Eleftheria terrae: one gene and its partners. The protein of the gene in region 1 interacts with the protein of each later gene in a pairwise test. Links are inferred from orthologs where the notes say so. Each region holds a gene or a part of one and is shown in the gene's direction. Other genes may lie near its edges.

Evidence for each region.
Region 2: the proteins of groL (region 1) and N7L95_RS19300 interact in binary tests that used the Escherichia coli proteins (3 or more experiments, as listed by UniProt). The link is inferred for Eleftheria terrae from one-to-one orthologs.
Region 3: the proteins of groL (region 1) and grpE interact in binary tests that used the Escherichia coli proteins (3 or more experiments, as listed by UniProt). The link is inferred for Eleftheria terrae from one-to-one orthologs.

What each region holds. Positions count from the first base shown.
Region 1 is NZ_CP106951.1:2,225,203-2,228,759, forward strand. Bases 379-3,325 are described here. They hold groL (chaperonin GroEL), read left to right. Parts: upstream 379-1,005; coding sequence 1,006-2,646; downstream 2,647-3,325. Other genes in these bases: groES (co-chaperone GroES), read left to right, coding at 657-947; N7L95_RS09710 (methyl-accepting chemotaxis protein), read left to right, coding at 2,901-3,325. In the rest of the region: N7L95_RS09695 (PQQ-dependent sugar dehydrogenase), read left to right, coding at 1-372; more of N7L95_RS09710, read left to right, coding at 3,326-3,557.
Region 2 is NZ_CP106951.1:4,313,938-4,317,165, forward strand. What follows is about bases 305-3,228. They hold N7L95_RS19300 (ABC transporter ATP-binding protein), read left to right. Parts: upstream 305-1,314; coding sequence 1,315-2,142; downstream 2,143-3,228. Other genes in these bases: N7L95_RS19295 (glutamate synthase subunit beta), read left to right, coding at 305-1,093; mlaE (lipid asymmetry maintenance ABC transporter permease subunit MlaE), read left to right, coding at 2,146-2,931; mlaD (outer membrane lipid asymmetry maintenance protein MlaD), read left to right, coding at 2,984-3,228. Outside these bases: more of N7L95_RS19295, read left to right, coding at 1-304. UniProt on the Escherichia coli protein: Part of the ABC transporter complex MlaFEDB, which is involved in a phospholipid transport pathway that maintains lipid asymmetry in the outer membrane by retrograde trafficking of phospholipids from the outer membrane to the inner membrane.
Region 3 is NZ_CP106951.1:5,362,362-5,365,560, reverse strand. What follows is about bases 305-3,199. They hold grpE (nucleotide exchange factor GrpE), read left to right. Parts: upstream 305-1,426; coding sequence 1,427-1,972; downstream 1,973-3,199. Other genes in these bases: dnaK (molecular chaperone DnaK), read left to right, coding at 2,173-3,199; N7L95_RS24070 (DUF6502 family protein), read right to left, coding at 305-1,152. Also shown: N7L95_RS24075 (DUF5666 domain-containing protein), read right to left, coding at 1-261; more of N7L95_RS24070, read right to left, coding at 271-304. UniProt on the Escherichia coli protein: Participates actively in the response to hyperosmotic and heat shock by preventing the aggregation of stress-denatured proteins, in association with DnaK and GrpE. It is the nucleotide exchange factor for DnaK and may function as a thermosensor.

The sequences.
Region 1 (3,557 bases):
GGCCCGCACACGGCCTCGCTCGGCCTGGCATGGTCGGGCGGCACCTCGCTGCCGGAGCGGTTCCGCAGCGGCATGTTCATCGGCCAGCATGGGTCCTGGAACCGCCAGCCGCGCAGCGGCTACAAGGTGGTGTTCGTCGCCTTCCAGGGCGGCAAGCCGGTGGGCCAGCCGCAGGACGTATTGACCGGCTTCCTGAACGACACCGGCGAGGCGCAGGGCCGGCCGGTGGGCGTGGCGCTGGACAAGACCGGCGCACTGCTGGTGGCCGACGATGTGGGGAATGTGGTGTGGCGAGTGCGGGCCGGCACAGCGGCCGCACCGGCCTCCGCGCCAGCAGCCTCGGCCGCAGCGAACCCTGCGGCACCGCAGTAGCCAGTCCGGGGACTCCAGCCACCCCTGGATCGCACAGCCCGTCAACAGACTCGCCCCAAGCGCCTGCAGCCTCTCCTGGTGCAGGCCGCCCGCGCTGGCTCGTGCCGGCGCTGAACGGGCCGGCCTCTACATTCCCCTGTCCCTCCCTCTTGAATCGCCTTCGGCCGTCCCTATAATTGGTCCTGTTAGCACTCAACAGTAGCGAGTGCTAGTTGATGTCAACGAGCGCTCACTTGGCGCTCGTTCCTTCTCAGAAGTGCCTTCTCAGAATCCAAGGAGATGCAATGAAACTTCGTCCGTTGCACGATCGCGTGATCGTCAAGCGCCTCGAGAACGAAACCAAGACCGCTTCGGGCATCGTGATCCCCGACAACGCTGCCGAGAAGCCTGACCAAGGCGAAGTGCTGGCAGTCGGCGCGGGCAAGCGCAACGAGAAGGGCGACTTCGTGGCCCTGAACGTCAAGGTCGGCGACCGCGTGCTGTTCGGCAAGTACAGCGGCCAGACCGTCAAGGTCGACGGCGACGAACTGCTGGTCATGCGCGAAGAGGATCTGTTCGCCGTCATCGAGAAGTGATTCTCTGACCCGCGACACCTCTCATCCAACCAGTTCATAGCATTCGGAGAAATCAAACATGGCAGCTAAAGACGTCATTTTCGGCGGCGAAGCCCGTGCCCGCATGGTCGAGGGTGTGAACATCCTGGCCAACGCCGTCAAGGTCACCCTGGGTCCCAAGGGCCGCAACGTGGTGCTGGAGCGCTCCTTCGGCGCCCCCACCGTCACCAAGGACGGTGTGTCGGTCGCCAAGGAAATCGAGCTGAAGGACAAGCTCCAGAACATGGGCGCCCAGATGGTCAAGGAAGTCGCTTCCAAGACCTCGGACAACGCCGGTGACGGCACCACCACCGCCACCGTGCTGGCCCAGGCCATCGTGCGCGAAGGCATGAAGTACGTGGCCGCCGGCATGAACCCGATGGACCTGAAGCGCGGCATCGACAAGGCGGTCACCGCCCTGGTCGAGCAGCTGAAGGCCGCTTCCAAGCCCACCACCACCTCCAAGGAAATCGCGCAAGTCGGCTCCATCTCGGCCAACAGCGACGAATCCATCGGCAAGATCATCGCTGACGCGATGGACAAGGTCGGCAAGGAAGGCGTCATCACCGTCGAAGACGGCAAGTCGCTGGACAACGAGCTGGATGTCGTCGAAGGCATGCAGTTCGACCGCGGCTACCTGAGCCCCTACTTCATCAACAACCCCGAGAAGCAAAGCGCGCTGCTCGACAACCCCTTCGTGCTGCTCTACGACAAGAAGATCAGCAACATCCGCGACCTCCTGCCCACGCTGGAGCAAGTGGCGAAGGCCGGCCGTCCGCTGCTGATCATCGCTGAAGAAGTCGAAGGCGAAGCGCTGGCGACCCTGGTGGTCAACACCATCCGCGGCATCCTGAAGGTCGTGGCCGTCAAGGCTCCGGGCTTCGGCGACCGTCGCAAGGCCATGCTGGAAGACATCGCCATCCTGACGGGCGGCAAGGTCATCTCCGAAGAAGTCGGCCTGACGCTCGAGAAGGTCGCCCTGGCTGACCTGGGCCAGGCCAAGCGCGTCGAAGTGGGCAAGGAAAACACCACGATCATCGACGGCGCCGGCGCCGCTGGCGACATCGAAGCCCGCGTGAAGCAAATCCGCGTGCAGATCGAGGAAGCCACCTCCGACTACGACCGTGAGAAGCTGCAAGAGCGCGTGGCCAAGCTGGCCGGCGGTGTGGCAGTGATCAAGGTCGGTGCTGCGACCGAAGTCGAGATGAAGGAGAAGAAGGCCCGTGTCGAAGACGCGCTGCACGCCACCCGTGCCGCCGTCGAGGAAGGCATCGTGGCCGGCGGTGGCGTGGCCCTGCTGCGTGCCCGCCAGGCGGCTGGCCAGATCAAGGGCGACAACCCCGACCAGGAAGCCGGCATCAAGCTGATCCTGAAGGCCATCGAAGCCCCGCTGCGCGAAATCGTGGCCAACGCTGGCGACGAGCCGAGCGTGGTCGTCAATGCCGTGCTGAGCGGCAAGGGCAACTACGGCTTCAACGCTGCCAACGGCCAGTACGGCGACATGATCGAGATGGGCATCCTGGATCCGACCAAGGTGACCCGCACGGCGCTGCAAAACGCCGCCTCGGTCGCTTCGCTGATGCTGACCACCGAGTGCATGGTCGCCGAAGCCCCGAAGGAAGACGCACCTGCAGCCGGCGGCATGCCGGGCGGCATGGGCGGCATGGGCATGGACATGTAATGTCCGCCTGAGCTTCTCGCTCACTAAAAAGGGCCGCTGCACAGCGGCCCTTTTTTCATGGGGCTGCGGGCTTCGGCAGGCTGCCTGCCATGGTCGCGCTCCGAAGCCCCTAGGTATTTGGCTTAGGGGGCGCTAGTCGAACCTCGCATGAAGCACGGCCCTGGGCTGCCGAAATTGCTCTCATGCCCGCCCCGATCGCCCCCTCCCCGCTTCCGCAGCCGCCTGCGGCTTCCTCCCGGCGCGCTCGGCTGTGCGTGGCCCACGCTCCGCTGCTGGGCATGGCCGGGGCGGCCGCCGTGCTGATGGCGGCCGCCAGCCACCCGGCCGCCTGGGCGGCCGCCGTGCTGCTGAGCGCGCTCGGCCTGCTGGCCGGACGCGAGCTCGCCGTTGCACGGCGTGCCGAACAGGCCATGCTCAACCGCTACCTGGCCGAGCGCGAAGGGTTCGCCCAGGCACTCGCGCCGGTCTGGAGCGGCCACATCGAATCCTCCCGCGCGCAGATGGAATCGGCCATCTCCGCACTCGCCGAACGCTTTGGCGGCATCGTCGACAAGCTCGACCAGACCGCCCGTGCCACCACCGCCACCACCGGCAGCCGCGACAGCGGCGACCAGGGGGTGGTGGCCGTGTTCGCACGCAGCGAACACCAGCTCGACGCGGTCATTGCCTCCATGCAGGCCGTGATGCGCAGCAAGGCAGCGGTGCTCAATGAAGTGCAGGGCCTGACCCGTTTTGTCGCCGAGCTGCAGCAGATGGCCGGCGATGTCGCCAGCATTGCCGGGCAGACCAACCTGCTGGCCATCAACGCCGCCATCGAAGCCGCGCATGCCGGCGAGCACGGCCGCGGCTTCTCGGTACTGGCGCAGGAAGTGCGCAAGCTCTCCGCCCTGTCCGGGGACATGGGCCGCCGC
Region 2 (3,228 bases), 2.1 Mb from region 1 along the record:
CCGTGCCTGGTCCGAGGGCTGGGTGGCGCCGCAGCCGCCCAAGTTCAAGAGCGGCAAGAAGGTGGCGGTGGTCGGCTCCGGCCCCGCCGGGCTGGCGGCCGCACAGCAGCTGGCCCGCGCCGGCCACGAGGTGGTCGTGTTCGAGAAGAACGACCGGCTCGGCGGCCTGCTGCGCTACGGCATTCCCGACTTCAAGATGGAGAAGTCGCACATCGACCGGCGCATCAAGCAGATGGAGGCCGAGGGCGTGCAGTTCCGCACGGGCGTGCTGGTGGGCAAGATGCCCGAGGGTTCGAAGGTCACCAACTGGGCCAAGGAAAGCATCTCGCCCGAGCAACTGGCCAAGGACTTTGACGCGGTGCTGCTGGCCGGTGGCGCCGAGCAGCCGCGCGACCTGCCCGCGCCGGGTCGCGAGCTGGCGGGCGTGCACTTCGCGATGGAGTTCCTGCCGCAGCAGAACAAGATCAATGCCGGTGACAAACTGAAGGACCAGATCCGCGCCGAAGGCAAGCATGTCATCGTGATCGGCGGTGGCGACACCGGCAGCGATTGCGTTGGCACCTCGAACCGCCACGGCGCCAAGAGCGTGACGCAGTTCGAGCTGATGCCGATGCCGCCCGAGGAAGAGAACAAGGCGCTGACCTGGCCCTACTGGCCCTACAAGCTGCGCACCTCCTCCAGCCACGAGGAAGGCTGCGAGCGCGAGTTCGCCATCGCCACCAAGGAGTTCATCGGCGAGAACGGCAAGGTCACCGGCATCCGCACCGCCCGCGTGGAATGGAAGGACGGCAAGATGGTCGAGGTGCCCGGCTCGGAGCAGGTGCTGAAGGCCGACCTGGTGCTGCTGGCCATGGGCTTCGTCAGCCCGGTCGCGTCGGTGCTCGACACCTTTGGCGTTGACAAGGACGCCCGTGGCAATGCGAGGGCGAGTACCGACTTCCTGGGGGGCTACCAGACCAGCGTGCCCAAGGTCTTCGCGGCGGGTGACATGCGCCGTGGCCAGTCGCTGGTGGTGTGGGCGATCCGCGAAGGCCGCCAGGCGGCTCGCTCGATCGACGAGTTCCTGATGGGCGCGAGCGATCTGCCCCGCTGAGCAAGCGGGCCTGCAGGGCGGGGCCTGCCGTGGCCCCGCGGACGCCGCCGCCTCCGGGCGGCGCTGTTGTTCCCGGGGCTCAAACGTGGGCTGGGCGCAACATTTGCTTCGCGCGCGATATGCCCCCTCCAGGGGGGTACACGGGAAGGCCCCGGTGTTTTCCCCTATCATCGGACCGCCGGTGCGCCAAGGCGCCGGCTTTTTTTTTCCGACTGCCGCCGATGTCGCCTCCTTTCACCCTGCAACCGCCGGCCACGCCGCTCGTCGAGCTGCGTGGGGTGACCTTCGGCTATGGTGACCGGCTGATCCTGCAGGATGTGAGCCTGACGGTGCCGCGCGGCAAGGTGGTGGCCCTGATGGGCACCTCCGGCGGTGGCAAGACCACCGTGCTGCGGCTCATCGGCCGGCAGGTGGCGCCCCAGGCCGGGCAAGTGCTGTTCGACGGTGCCGACCTCGGCGCGATGGACCGCGACCAGCTTTACGCTGCGCGCCACCGCATGGGCATGCTGTTCCAGTTCGGCGCCTTGTTCACCGACCTGTCGGTCTTCGACAATGTGGCCTTCCCGCTGCGTGAGCACACCCGGCTGAGCGCCACCATGATCCGCGACCTGGTGCTGATGAAGCTCAACGCTGTCGGCCTGCGCGGTGCCCGCGACCTGATGCCCAGCGAGATTTCCGGCGGCATGGCGCGCCGGGTGGCCCTGGCCCGTGCCATCGCGCTGGATCCGGACCTCATCATGTATGACGAGCCCTTCGCCGGCCTGGACCCGATCTCGATGGGCGTCGCCGCCCGCCTGATCCGCGACCTCAACCAGGCCCTGGGCGTCACCAGCATCGTCGTTTCACATGATGTGGACGAGACCTTCCTGATCGCCGACCACGTGATTTTCCTGGCCAACGGCCGCATCGCCGCCCAGGGCACGCCCAGCGAGATGCGTGCTTCCCGCGACCCGCTGGTGCGCCAGTTCGTCGATGCCGCGGCGGACGGCCCGGTGCGCTTTCACTACCCGGCGGCAGGCGTGGCCGACGACTTCAGGATGGGGCACTGACCGATGCTCGGCTTCCTGCATCCCCGGCGGGTCGGCGCGGCCGTGCGCGGCAAGCTGGCCGACGTCGGCTATTCGGCCCGGCTGCTGGGCCAGCTGGTGCTGCTGGCCGGGCGGGTCTTTGCCCGTGGCCGGCTGGTGGTGGACCAGCTGCATTTCCTCGGCAACTACTCGCTGGCGATCATCGGCGTGTCGGGCCTGTTCGTCGGCTTCGTGCTCGGGCTGCAGGGCTACTACACGCTGCAGCGCTACGGCGCCGAGCAGGCGCTCGGCCTGCTGGTCGCCCTGTCGCTGGTGCGTGAGCTGGGGCCGGTGGTGTCGGCCCTGCTGTTCGCCGGCCGTGCCGGCACCTCGCTCACGGCGGAAATCGGCCTGATGAAGGCCGGCGAGCAGCTGGCGGCGATGGAAATGATGGCGGTCGACCCGGTGTTGCGGGTGCTTGCGCCGCGGTTCTGGGCCGGTGTCATTGCAATGCCCTTGCTTGCCGCGGTGTTCAGCGCGGTCGGCATCATCGGCGGCTGGGTGGTGGGGGTGCTGATGATCGGCGTGGACCCGGGCGCCTTCTGGTCCCAGATGCAGAGCGGTGTCGATGTCTGGACCGATGTCGGCAACGGCATCGTCAAGAGCCTGGTGTTCGGCGTCACGGTGACCTTCGTGGCGCTGCTGCAGGGCTTTGAATGCAAGCCGACGCCCGAAGGCGTGTCCCGCGCTACCACGCGCACGGTCGTGATGGCTTCGTTGTCGGTGTTGGCACTCGACTTCGTGCTGACCGCGCTGATGTTCTCGATTTGACGAATGTATAAAGGAAAGGCCGCTGCGAGCCGCGGCGGCCGAGGAGTGGACGATGCAAAAGTCTCGCCATGACCTGTGGGTCGGCCTGTTCGTGATGCTGGGTGCGGGCGCCATCGTGTTCCTGGCCCTGCAGGCGGCCAACCTGCTCAGCGTGTCCTTCGAGGACACCTATGTGGTCGACGCGCGCTTCGACAACATCGGCGGCCTGAAGCCGCGGGCGCCGGTCAAGAGCGCAGGCGTGGTGGTCGGCCGGGTCGAATCCATCACCTTCGATGACAAGACCTACCAGGCGCGCGT
Region 3 (3,199 bases), 3.1 Mb from region 1 along the record:
CTCGACGAACTGGCCCAGCTTGGCTTCCGCCACGCTCTCGACGCCCGGCTCGCGCTCGGCCTTGGGCGTGACCTCGTCGTCCTGGTATTCAGTGCCGTCGACGATGACGCTGGCAAAGCCGGTCACCGTGCCAGAGGTCTGGCTCATCGGCGCGCCGGTGCCGCCGGACCCCAGTCCGCCGCCGCCGCAGGAGGCCACGGACAGGCTCAGCAGCGCAGCCGCGATCAGTGCCCCCAGGCGGGGCATGTGGATAGTGCTCATCAACTTCGCTCACCCCTGCTGCGCTCGTTCGTCCTGCGCAGGCTCGCTGTAGTAATAGACCCCGAACCGCATCCGGTGGGGCTGCTCCTCGTTCTGGTCGGCTTCGCTGCGCGGCTGGTATTCGGCGGCCATGCGTTGCAGCGCCTGCGCCCAGATGTCGCGCGCCACCTGGCCCAGCTCGCGGGCCGACTGGCCGCTCAGGCCGGCGCCGAACACGCTTTGCTCCAGGAAACGCGGTTGATTGGTGGTGAGGTTGTGCACCGCGGCCGCCAAGTGGTCGCCGGTGTTGGCGGCCAGCAGGGAGGCGAGCTCCTCGTAGTCGGCGGCCGGCACGAAGGCGGCGGCCACCAGTTCCACGGTGTCGCCGTTCAGGTTGACCAGGTGCAGCCGCACGAACTCGTCCAGCAGCGTGCGCGGATGGACGTCGGACGACACCTCGCGCGCCAGGGCCTCGAAGGACCCCTGCTCGCCCAGGCGCGGCAGGGTCTTTGGCGAACCGTCCTCGTTGCGGTAGCGGCTGTCGGTGACCCAGCGGGTGAAGACCTGCGACACCAGCGAGACCGATTTCGGCCGCAGTTCGCGGCGTGCGTCGCCGGTCAGCGCCCGCACGTCCTTGCGGTGCACGCCGGACAGCACGCTGAGCGCCGAGTCAGTGGCCTTGCGGCCGCTGCGCTCGATCTCCTCACGCGCTACCTGCAGGAACACGGACTTCAGGGCCGAGGCGAACGCACCATACTGCACGCCGTTGCGGATCAGCCAACGGGCCACCGGCGCCATGACCGCCATGCTGGCGCGCAGGGCAACGTCGGCGTGGCGGTCGCTCGGAGCGACCGTCATCACCGAACTGGTCGGCGGACGTGCCGCCTTGTCAGTGCCTATGGAATTGTGCATACCTCTCGTTCGTCACGCCTCCGAAACCAGGGCAAACCCGCATTTTGGCCGCTCAGTGTGCCTCAGCCACCTGTCACCGCCGGACGGCGGTTGTGACCACCTGAACGGCGATGTTTTCCCACGACAGTGCCGGTGTGACAAACCTCGCGGAATGCCCCTACTTTGCCGGCACAATGCGAACCCCTTTGCCAGCCCGGCGCCCCGCATGCCGTTCCGAGGGCTCTTGAACTCCCGGACAACGGCCTCATCTCGGGCGTTTTGGTGGGAACGTGTCATGACAGAACCTCAAAATCCTCAGACCAATCAAACGCAGAACCCGAACGCCGAGGCCCAGCCCGGTGCCGCTACCGACGCCAACGCCGTACCGGTCGAGCAGCGCCTGGCCGAACTCGAAGCCAAGCACGCCGAGGTGGCCGACGCCTACCTGCGCGCCAAGGCCGAAGCCGAGAACACCCGCCGCCGCGCCGAGGAGGAAATCTCCAAGGCCCGCAAGTTTGCAGTGGAAGGCTTCGCCGACAGCCTGCTGCCGGTCAAGGACAGCCTCGAAGCGGCCCTGAGTGTGCAAAACGGCACACCGGAGCAGCTGCGTGAAGGCGTTCACGCCACGCTGCGGCAGCTGTCGCAGGCGCTGGAGCGCAACAAGGTGCTGGAAGTGAATCCGCCGGCAGGCACGAAGTTCGACCCGCACCAGCACCAGGCCATCAGCGTGGTGCCGGCAGACCAGGAGCCCAACACGGTGGTCGCGGTGCTGCAGAAGGGCTACGTGATCGCCGAACGCGTGCTGCGCCCGGCCCTGGTGACGGTGTCCGCTCCCAAGTAAGCGCCGCCGCTCGGGAGGCCGCACGCTGCAGGCTTCCGCCAATGCCGACCCGGCAAGCGCGTGCGCCTCGGCCTGCAGTGCAGGCCGGCCGAGGTCCGGGGCCCGAAAACGGGCTTTCCAGGCCGCCCGGGCCTTGAAAGAGCGCTGGATATCCACAACTAGACGACAACCGAATTTTTGAGTTTCAAGGAGTCATCAACATGGCAAAGATCATCGGCATCGACCTGGGCACGACCAACTCGTGCGTGTCCATCATGGAAGGCAACACCCCCAAGGTGATCGAGAACAGCGAAGGCGCCCGCACGACGCCTTCCATCATTGCCTACCAGGAAGACGGCGAGATCCTCGTGGGTGCGTCCGCCAAGCGGCAGGCGGTCACCAACCCGCGCAACACGCTGTACGCGGTGAAGCGCCTGATCGGCCGCAAGTTCACCGAGAAGGAAGTGCAGAAGGACATCGACCTGATGCCCTACACCATCACCGCGGCCGACAACGGTGATGCCTGGGTTGAAGTGCGCGGCAAGAAGATGGCGCCCCCGCAGGTCAGCGCCGAAGTGCTGCGCAAGATGAAGAAGACGGCCGAGGATTACCTGGGCGAGCCGGTGACCGAAGCGGTCATCACGGTGCCGGCCTACTTCAACGACAGCCAGCGCCAGGCCACCAAGGACGCCGGCCGCATCGCCGGCCTGGAAGTCAAGCGCATCATCAACGAGCCGACCGCGGCTGCGCTCGCCTTCGGCCTCGACAAGACCGACAAGGGCGACCGCAAGATCGCGGTGTATGACCTCGGCGGCGGCACCTTCGACATCTCCATCATCGAGATCGCCGACGTCGACGGCGAGAAGCAGTTCGAAGTGCTGTCGACCAACGGCGACACCTTCCTGGGTGGCGAGGACTTCGACCAGCGCATCATCGACTACATCATCGCCGAGTTCAAGAAGGAGCAAGGCGTCGACCTGTCGAAGGACGTGCTCGCGCTGCAGCGCCTGAAGGAAGCGGCCGAGAAGGCCAAGATCGAGCTGTCCAACAGCTCGCAGACCGACATCAACCTGCCCTACATCACGGCCGATGCCTCGGGTCCGAAGCACCTGAACATCAAGCTGACCCGCGCCAAGCTCGAAGCGCTGGTGGAAGAGCTCATCGCCCGCACGATCGAGCCCTGCCGCATCGCCATCAAGGACGCAGGCGTCAAGGTCAGCGACATCGACGACGTGATCCTGGTCGGCG